DNA from 3 places in the Nesterenkonia sp. NBAIMH1 genome. Region 3 is predicted to be linked to each of the others. Evidence: riboswitches for the same ligand, from Rfam matches in the RefSeq annotation. Region 3 holds a riboswitch; each other region holds the start of a gene.
What was found. Region 3 has a riboswitch for S-adenosylmethionine ahead of FS388_RS08650 (PLP-dependent transferase). Riboswitches for the same ligand answer to the same signal wherever they lie in the genome.
Positions count from the first base shown of each region.

Region 1 (3,265 bases), 1.1 Mb from region 3:
CTGATGGTGTCCTCATCCTCGACGAGGCCGCAGCCGGTGGCGGTCAGGGCTCCGGCCGCGGTCAGGGCGGCGATGCTGAGGAGCCGAGGGTGGGCACGGTGGACGGAAGAAGGCATAGGGGTGTTCTCTTTCTGCTGCTCTGCGGGGCGAGTGAGGGATGTCTCTCAGGCGGAGACGCGTTTGTCCGTCATGCGGGCGATGCGGGTGCCGCCGTACTGGACGATGCTGACGAGGAGCACCATGAGGATGCAGGCCACGATCATGGTTTCGGTCTCGTACCGGTAGTAGCCGTAGCGGATGGCGAGGTCGCCGATGCCGCCTCCGCCCACCAGGCCGGACATCGCGGAGTAGGAGATGAAGCTGACCGTGGTGATGGTCATGGAGCCGATGAGGGCGGGTTTGGCATCCACCAGCAGCACGCTGCGGATGATCTGCCCGCTGGTGGCACCCATCGCTCGGGAGGCCTCCACGGCGCCGGAGCCCAGCTGTGTGATGTTCTGCTCCACGAGACGCGCGAAGTATGGGATGGCGTTGATCGTCAGGGGAACGATCACCGCGGCCGTTCCCACCGACGTGCCCACGATGAACCGGGTGAACGGGATCAGGGCGATCAGCAGGATGAGGAACGGGAAGGAGCGGACCATGTTGACGATCGCAGAGACCACCGTGTGGCTCTTGGGCGTGGGCTTCAGCCCGCCGGGGGCGTGGCTCCACAGCCAGATGCCCAATGGGGTGCCCAGGAGCACTGCCAGCGGGATGGAGACCCCGATCATGGCGAACGTCTCCAGCATCGCGTGGTTGATCTCCGGGATGCGGTCGATGATGAGCTGGAGGTTCATCAGCGAACACCCCCTTCGACGGCGGCGAAGATCTTCTGGTCCCGCTCGTCGGCGATCTCTTCGAAGGTGTCCTGATCATCCTCAGCCGCGGCGGCGGGGACTGTGCGGCCGTCGCGATTCACGCTGATGCCGTCGGAGGTCAGATACCGCCCGATGGAGGTTCTCGGGGCGAAGTCCTCGCGGCCGAGCTCTGCGGCGGGGAACTGCTCCACCACAGCTCCGTCCTCCATGACCGCTACGTGGTCCGCCAAGGCCTTGATGACCTCCATCTCGTGGGTGACGATCACCACGGTGATTCCGAACTCACGGTTCACGTCAGCGAGGTACTGCAGCACGGTGGCGGTGGTGAAGGGGTCCAGGGCGCTGGTGGGCTCATCGCACAGCAGCACGTCCGGCTGGGTGGCCAGCGCGCGGGCGATGGCCACCCGCTGCTTCTGGCCGCCGGAGAGCTGGGCGGGGTAGTTCTTCGCCTTGGGGGAGATGTCGACGATCTCCAGCGCCTCGGCGGCCCGACGCCGGCGCTGCCTCTTGTCCTTCTGGCCGGCGAACTTCAGTGAGAGCTCCACGTTCTGGGCCACGGTGAGGTTGTTGACCAGGTTGAAGCCCTGAAAGACCATGCCGATCTGGTGGCGGGCCTGGCGCAGCTGCTCGTGCTTCAGCCCGGTCAGCTCGGTGCCGCCGACCCAGACCTCGCCCTCCGTGGGGCGCTCCAGGAGGTTGATGTTGCGCAGCAGGGTGGACTTTCCGGCGCCGGAGAATCCGATGATGCCTTGGATGCTGCCGCGGGGAATCTCCAGGCTGACGTCCTGCACCGCCCGGACAGGCTCCTTGCCGCGAGCCGCGAAGGCAGTCGAGACATGGCGTAGCGAAATCATGAAGCACTCTCCATCGGTCCTGGCGTTAGCACCGAAGGATTCCCGCAGCCGATGAGGGCAATGCGGAGATCCAGGTTGCTGCGTCGTCGTCGGGCCAGGTCCCTCAGTCGCTCTGGATGGTTACAGCGGAGACTCTACGTTCACACGCCGCGCATGAACAAAATGCGAGCACATATATTGCGCGCCGTTGCGCCGACCTGTTCGGTGAGGCTGCTGAGCTCACTCCAGCGGGGTGAGGCCCTTGAACCGGCTCTGGTGGAAGACCAGCCCCTCGGAGGCTTCGTCGTAGCCGAAGTCGAGGATCTCCAGGACGGCCACGTCGTGGTCGCCGGCGGTGAACTGGCTGTGCATGCGCGTGGTGAACCACAGCGGAGAGCCCTCCAGGACCAGCGCCCGTTCACCGTCGATCCTGCGTTCCACCCCGTGGAAGCGGCCGGCACGATCCGTGGAGGCCAGCTGGCGGGTGAGCTCGGACTGCTGCGCACCCAGCACCGAGATCCCCAAGCGGGACGCCCGGTCACGCAGCTTGGGCCAGGTGGAGGAGGTGTGCTGCACCGCGACGGTCACCAGCGGGGGCTCCAGGGAGACCCCCACGGTGAAGCTGGAGGCCACGAGGACTTCCGGGTGTCCGTCGACTTCGGCCGCCACCGCGACGATGCCCTGCGGGAACTGCCCCAGGGCCTTTCTGAGCTCCAACGGGTCGAACTCCGCAGGCGCGGGGATGTCTTCGGCGCCGTCATCACGGGCAGCGGTGATCATACCGATCAACTCCCATCGCTCGTATCGGCAGCCAGACCGCAGAGCCGGTCGAAATGTTCATTCCCGAGACTACGTCCGCGCCGTCAGAGCGGGCAAAACGCCTGTCACATTCCGAGACAGACCCCACGGGCGCCTCCGAGCTCGGAGGACACCGCGGTGCGCTGATGCCTGCCGGACTCGCCTGGGGCGATCTCATCGTCGCACGCGCTCGGCTCGGCCTGTCTCAAGGGACAGCTGTGCGGCATCGGCGACCCGTGACGCATCCACGGCCTCCGCCGCGGGGCAGGGGTTCGGGCCTTCTCCGCGCGCGAGCTGCACGAAGGCTCGGATCTCCGCACGGTAGGCCTCAGCGAACCGTTCATGGAACGTGCGGTGCGGGATGTCGGCGGGAAAGACGAACCCGGGCTCCGCGGAGACTCCCGAGTAGCTCGCGTCGAGTCCCACGTGCACCGTGCCGGCGGACCCGTGCAGTTCGAGGCGAACATCGTGGCCCGCTCCGTTGTAGCGGGTCGCTGACACCGACCCCAGCGTTCCGTCGTCGAGGGTGATCAGTGCGGTGGCCGAGTCCACGTCCCCCACCTCGCCGATGGCGGGGTCGCCGTTGTTGGACCCCCGCGCGCAGACCTCGACGATCTGCTGGCCGGTGAGCCACTGCAGGGCGTCGAAGTCATGCACGGAGCAGTCGCGGAACAGGCCGCCTGATCCGGCGATGAACTCAACGGGAGGGGGCCGCATATCGGCGGTGATGGCACGGATCGTGTGCAGCCAGCCGAGGTCCCCGTTCTCGTAGGC
Region 1 covers NZ_CP042335.1:708,353-711,617, reverse strand. The annotation lists gene FS388_RS03345 (MetQ/NlpA family ABC transporter substrate-binding protein) at 1-116, opposite strand, end outside; gene FS388_RS03340 (methionine ABC transporter permease) at 165-839, opposite strand; gene FS388_RS03335 (methionine ABC transporter ATP-binding protein) at 839-1,714, opposite strand; SAM riboswitch class I at 1,722-1,837, opposite strand; gene FS388_RS03330 (flavin reductase family protein) at 1,934-2,473, opposite strand; gene FS388_RS03325 (Gfo/Idh/MocA family oxidoreductase) at 2,666-3,265, opposite strand, start outside.
Region 1: linked by a shared signal. The riboswitch ahead of FS388_RS03335 (methionine ABC transporter ATP-binding protein) and the one ahead of FS388_RS08650 (PLP-dependent transferase) in region 3 are both predicted to bind S-adenosylmethionine.

Region 2 (3,265 bases), 820 kb from region 3:
CCTCCGGGTGGTTCTCCAGGAAGTCTCCGGTCGCGTTGACGGTGGAGTAGGTGTTGAAGTCGACCTCCCTGGAGAACAGCTCGGCTCCGCCGAGCTCGGCGTCGCCCATGATCGGGTCTAGGCCGGCCCAGGCATCGACGTCGCCGTTCTCCAACGCCTGACGGCCGTCTGCGTGCTGCAGGGCCTGAACCTCAATGTCGTCGAGGGAGAGGCCCGCCTCGTCCAGCGAACGGGCGAGGAAGAAGAACGGGTCGGTGGCCAGCGTCGCCGCCACGGAGGCGCCCTCGAGGTCCTCCACGCTCTCGATGTCGGAGTCTTCACTGGTGACCAGTGCGGACCACTCGGGCTGCGACTCCACGTAGAAGGTGTGCGTGTCGGCGCCGACGGAGCGGTTCAGCAGGGCGGCGGAGCCTGCGGTCGAGCCGACGTGCAGCTCATCGGCGCGGAGGTACTCGTTCGCCTGGTTGGAGCCGTGGGACTGGATCCACTGCACGTCGGTGCCGATCTCCTCCAGCTCCTCCTCCAGCCAGCCGTGCTCCAGGATCACCAGGGACAGCGGGTTGTAGGTGGCGAAGTCGATGTTCAGGGTGTCCAGCTCCCCGTCTGCGTCATCGCCGCAGGCGGACAGCGCGAGCAGCGCGGCTGTCCCGAGTGCGGTGACGGAGGCGGCGGAGCGGGAGAAGGAGGTGGGCATGGGGGAGCCTTTCAAAGTGTCGTTCGGCGAGGTGGGCGGACCTGTGCGAGGCAGGCCCAAAGAATGCAGAGGGGTGTGCGGGCGTGGTCAGTGGGCGTCGACGCCGAGGCCTGCGTACAGCTGCGACTTCAGCTCGGCCAGGTCGGCGGAGGCCCGATCGCGGGGGCGGCGTCCCGGCACGGTCAGCAGCCGCTTGGCGGTGGCTCCCTCGGCCGCGGCGCCGTCGTCCTTGCCCAGCAGAAGAATCCGGTCGGCCAGCTGCAGAGACTCGTCGACGTCGTGGGTGACGAGGAGCACCGTCGTCCCTGTCTGGGCGTGGATGTCCAGGAGCAGATCCTGCATCTTGAGCCGGGTGAGGGCATCGAGTGCGCCGAAGGGCTCGTCGAGCAGGAGAACGCCGGGCCGGCGTGCCAGGGCGCGGGCCAGCGAGGCCCGCTGGGCCATGCCCCCGGAGATCTCCCGGGGCTTCAGATGCGCGCGCTCGGCGAGCCCGACCAGCTCCAGCAGCTCGTCGACCCGGGCCCTGCCCTCGGCCTTGGACAGCTCGCGGGGCAGTCCGAGCTCAATGTTCCTGCGCACCGAGCGCCAGGGGAGCAGGCGAGGCTCCTGGAATCCGACGGCGGTGCGGTCGTCATAGGGCTGCACGGGCTTCCCCGCGATGGTCAGCTCACCGGTGAAGCCGGTGTCGAGACCCGCCAGGGCGCGGAGCAGGGTGGATTTGCCGCAGCCTGAGGTCCCCAGGATCGCGAGGACCTCGCCGGGGGCGATCTCCAGGCTGATGTCGCGCAGCACGGGGCGGCCGCCGAAGCTGCGGCCCACACCGGCGAACCGGACGTTCAGCGAATCGAAGGCGGCCTGCGGGGCGGCGGAATGCGTTGAGGGCTCCCCAGGCGAGGTCGGCGCCTCAAGGGTCGCAGAAGCAGTCATGCGAGAATTCACTCCCATCGTCCCTGGCATTAGCACCGAGCCCGCAGAGAAGCTCTGCAGTGGTTGCTGCGGCGTCGTCGAGCCAGATCTCTCAGCCGCTCCGGATGGATACGCCTATGACTGTACGCCAGAGCCGAGTCCGCGCACAAAAACCGGGTCACAAACGTCACACTGCGCGTCTGGGGCGGGGCGCGGCCCGCAGAGGACCACGCCCCGCCCCAGACGCGTCGTGGGGCTTGCCGCCTACTGCTGCCCGCGGGTCACGGGCCAGCCTTTGGAAGCGCTGGTGCTGCCCGTGCGCCTCCGCCCGGCGGTGTCCATCTCCTCGCAGATCTTCTTGATGGACGCCAGGCACTTCTGATTCTGCACGTCGGAGACGTCCTCGGGGTCTTCGCCTGCGTAGAGCCGTCCGAGCACGCGGCTGATGACCTGGTGCTCCTTGTCCTTGGGCATGTCCAGCACGGGGATGATCTTCCGCGGCACCGCTTCCTCGGAGACCTTCTGGGCGACCAGTGCCTGGACGGAGTCGACCATCTTCCGCTCGCCCGGGGGGATCGAACGGGTCTGGGAGCCGTCGTCGGGCGGCAGTCGGGTGGCGTTGACCTCCTCGCGCGCCTCGGGCGTCAGCACGACGAACGCCACCGGGATCGTGCCGGCTTCCGCGTCGCCGATGGAGCAGACGCCGGATTCGAGCACGCTCTCGTGCGAGTTCATGGCGTCACGGATGTCGTTGAGGTGAATCTCCTGGCCGTTGACGGTGATCTCGTCGTCGTGCACGGCTTCGAGATCCTCTTCGGCGGGATCGGTGCGGAACCGCGGCTCCTCCGTCGTCGCCCGATCAGGACCCGTTGTCGTGCGGTCTGTGGTGCTCATCGCTCGGCCTCTCCTCGAACATCATGCGGAGTGTGTCATGCACAAGGTGGCAGACCTGTCTGAGTGTGGCCTCAGCGTCTGGTCCATGCTCCCTCACACGGTCGTCGACTCATGAGGGACGGTCGAGCGTCGCCCGCACGGCCAGATGATCGGACGGAAAGGCGTTGCCCCTCTGGTCAGGGATGTGGCGCGCTGGACCCCCATAGTCGCAGAAGCCCTCATCTGCGGCGGTGTCGGACGCGTCTGCCGCCCCGCCCAGATGGTCCGCTGCGACCACGTTCAGACCCCTGGCGAAGATGAAGTCGATGCGATCGCGAGGCTCGGTCTCCAGGGACTCGATCTGGGACCAGGTCAGCCCCGGCGCCCGAGCGGGATCGGGATGCACTGCGCGGAACGCGTCGGTGAAGCCGGCCTTCAGGAGCGCGTCCGTGGCGGGCCACTGAGCCGCAGGACGGTGGGAGCCGTCCCAGTCCAGGGGTGAGGGAACGTTGAAGTCTCCGGCGATGATGACCGGCATGTCGCCGAGCTCCTGGAGGAGCCGATCGGTCTCGGCCAGGATCTGCTGCGCCTGCTGGGTGCGCTGGGCCTCGCCCGGCTGGGCGAAGACCGACTCGGCCGCACGGGGCAGGTCATCTCGTCGGTACGGGCTGTAGTCGGAGGAGGCCAGGTGGACGGACCAGGCCAGCACCTCGCCGAGACGCGTCTGGACAGCGGCTGCCGTCGCGAAGGGCTCCGTGCTGGTCTGCAGGAGCCGGATGGGGGAGGCGCTGA
Region 2 covers NZ_CP042335.1:992,448-995,712, reverse strand. The annotation lists gene FS388_RS04615 (aliphatic sulfonate ABC transporter substrate-binding protein) at 1-694, opposite strand, end outside; gene FS388_RS04610 (ABC transporter ATP-binding protein) at 782-1,621, opposite strand; SAM riboswitch class I at 1,633-1,732, opposite strand; gene FS388_RS04605 (hypothetical protein) at 1,865-2,494, opposite strand; gene FS388_RS04600 (endonuclease/exonuclease/phosphatase family protein) at 2,604-3,265, opposite strand, start outside.
Region 2: linked by a shared signal. The riboswitch ahead of FS388_RS04610 (ABC transporter ATP-binding protein) and the one ahead of FS388_RS08650 (PLP-dependent transferase) in region 3 are both predicted to bind S-adenosylmethionine.

Region 3 (3,265 bases):
GAGAGCTTCCGACCGTGATAGTCCATATAGGACTCCACCTGGTAGCGGCCCGCCCGCGAGAGGCTCCGAGGGGAGCCGAACGGGTCCTCCGCGCCCTGGCGGGTGCGCCCGAAGCGTTCATGCAGGTCAGCGCCGGTGCGGTAGGTGATGTGCGCGATGCGGCGTGCCAGCTGCAGCCCTGCCTCCGGACGGGGCCCGGCGTAGTAGTCGCCTCCGTGGAAGTGCCGGTCGTTGCGGATGGCAAGGACCTGCGTCTGCCCGAAGGCGATCTGCTCCGCCGTCGAGGCTGCGCCGCACGCGAAGACCCCCACCCCGTCGACCAGGTCGGGGCAGGTCGCAGCCCATTCGAGCGCCCGGGCGCCTCCCATTGACCCCCCGATGACCGCATGCAGCCGCGACACTCCGAGCTGCTCCAGCAGGCGGCGCTCGAGATGCACAGAGTCGCGGATCGTCACAAAGGGAAATCTGGAGCCCCACGGCACCCCGGTGCTGTCCGGTGAGCCGGGGCCGGTCGAGCCGTAGCACCCGCCGACCATCGCCGGGGCGACCACGAACCATGTGCGCGTATCGATCGGCCGACCGGGTCCCACGAGCGACTGCCACCAGCCTGCTTCCGGGTCCTGGCGCGTCGACGCCACATGGGAGTCCCCCGTGAGGGCGTGAGCGACGAGCACAGCATTGTCGCCTGCCGCGTTGAGGGTGCCCCAGGTCTCGTAGGCCAGGGTCACCTCGGGCAGGTGCCCGCCGGTCTCGAAGTCGTAGGCGCCGACCTCGGCGGCGCTCAGCGCGCCGGGCCGGTGGTGGCCGTAGTCGTTGGCCAGAGGGGCAGCCGGCGATCCCGCGCCGCGGCCGGGCGCACCGCCGGCAGAGTTCTGGGTCAGCACATCAACACCTTAGGCCAGGGCTCCCGACGCGGCGTACGCGTCATCGGCGACTGCACACGCTTCCAGCGATGCGTCGAGGTCCGCGATCAGGTCATCAGCATGCTCCAGGCCCACGAACAGCCGCACCATGCCCGGCCGAATGCCGGCAGCATCCCGCTCATGGTCGGCGAGGCGGGCATGGGTGGACCCTGCGGGGTGGTCGGCCAGGGCACGGATGCCGCCGGTGCTCCCGCGCCGGGAAAACACCCGCAGCGCTCGCACAAGCTCTTGAGCGGCCTCGTGCTGCGCCTGCGCGCTTCGGCCTGCCCTGACCTCGAAGGCCAGCGCCGCGCCGACGCCGGCAGGCAGGTAGTCCCGGGCGCGCTCCGCGCATGGGCTGGTCTCCAGTCCGGCGTAGTAGGCACGGTGCACCCCGGGGCGGCCCTGAAGGTGCTCGGCGATCCGCTGGGCGGTCTCGTTCTGCTGGCGGACTCGCGCTGCCAGGGACTCGAGCCCTCGGATCACCTGCTCGGCGACCACGTCGGGCAGCCGCACCTGCTGCGGGTAGCCGGCCGGTGCGCGTGTGAGCTGCTCCCGCGCAGCGGGCTCCACTGTGCCGGCGTCGACGATCACGCCTCCGGCCTGACCGCCGCGTCCGGCGAGCAGATCGAGGCTGGTGTGCACCACAAGATCCGCGCCCTGCTCCACCGGTCTGGCCAGGAAGGGGGTGGCGAGGGTGTTGTCGATGATCAGTGCCGCGTCGGCCTGACGGGCGAGCTCCGAGATCTCGGCGAAGGCGAAGACGTCGCCCCGCGGGTCGGCGATGGTCTCTCCGAGCAGCGCAGCTGTGCTGGGACTCAGGTGGGCGGCCCAGGAGGCGGCGTCGTCGGGATCTTCGACCACCTCGGCGTCGACGCCGTAGCGGGGCAGGAGCGCGACGAAGGTCTCCCGGTTCCCGGCGAACATCGATGGGGTCACCAGGACGCTGGTGCCGGGCTCGGCGACGTGCAGCACGGCAAGTGCCAGGGCGTCGGGCCCGTGCGCGACGGCGCGCGCCTGGTGGCCGGATTCCAGCGAGGCGAGCGTCTGCTCGAGTGCGGGAGTGGGGGCGTCGGTGTCAGCGGCAGCCTGCAGCAGCCGTGTTTCGAATTCGGTCATGAAGGTTCCTCGTGTGTCCTTTAGACCTGCTCCTGCGCAGTCTGCCGATCGAGGCAGAGCGCGCTGGAAAGGTCCGCGCTTGCCGGCCCCGGCCTAGGGGTCGGCCAGGTCATCACCCGGGGCACCCCACCGCGAACTGGAGGGTTGCCGGCCAGCAAACCGGGGTTTGACGCTGGCACTCTTGACCTTGTCCCAAGTGTGCCGGAACCAGGCGGCGACATTCAAGTGCGGTGCGCGAGGTCCATCACGTGAGCAGCCGCAGCCTCTGCGTCGGCCAGAGTGCTCGCCGTGGTGCGCGGGTCGCCTCCGGTCTCGGCAGCGATGGCCGTGCCCCACTGGGCGGAGGACAGCTGCAGGCCGAGGACGTGGATCGGCTGGACCTCGCCGGCGGTGCTCAGAAGGCGATGGGGGCTGGGGCTGACGTCGAAGCCCTTGTGCTCGGCACCTGCCAGCACGGCGGGCCGCGCTTCTCCGCTGCGCAGCAGCGTCCGGATCAGGGGCTCATCCGCCTGTCCCACACGGTTGGGCGGCATCATCGCTTCGATCAGGTGCGAGGCGGTGTGCTGCACGTCGGGCACCTGCGGGGATCGGGCTGCGAACAGCCCGGCGGAGGAGTCCACGGCGAAGATCGGGCTGGGACCGAGCACCTCGATGAGGCCTGCCCGTACCAGGGCCGCCATCTCCTCGGTCCGCTGGACGGGGGCGCCGGACGCGAGGCCTTCGGAGAGGGGCTCGAACCACGGCTCGATCTGCGCGGTCCGGCTGGCTTCGTCGACGAGGCCCTCCGTGAGCACCGCCTTGAGCGCGAACCGCGCAGCGTGGAGCGTCTTCACAGCAAGCTTCTCGGGGGATCCCTCGGCGGCCGCCGAGGAGGCGGCGTCCTGCTCCAGCCAGTCGAGCACGGCGGCGCGGTGCTCGTCCCGGTCGGAGAATCGACGACCGTGGAAGGGGGCTGCGTAGGCCCTGGGGTCGAAGGTGCCCGCCCCGCCGAAGGAGCTGTAGGTGGCCTGGACGTCGGCCATGATCAGCGGAAGCAGGTGCTCTTCGAAGTCGAGTGGTCCGTGCTGCTGGGCCAGTCCGCGCACGGCCTCTGGGCTGAAATGGGTCAGCGCCGTGCCCTCAGGCAGAAATCCCGGGGCCGTGGTCTTGGACCGGTATGGGGTTCCTCGCCGCGCACCGGCGATGAGGCGCGGCTCCTCCCCGGAGGCGATGTACTCCAGCTGCTGGCCCGGAGCGGCGCCCGG
Region 3 covers NZ_CP042335.1:1,814,754-1,818,018, reverse strand. The annotation lists gene FS388_RS08655 (homoserine O-acetyltransferase) at 1-821, opposite strand, end outside; gene FS388_RS08650 (PLP-dependent transferase) at 894-2,021, opposite strand; SAM riboswitch class IV at 2,092-2,208, opposite strand; gene FS388_RS08645 (FAD/NAD(P)-binding domain-containing protein) at 2,243-3,265, opposite strand, start outside.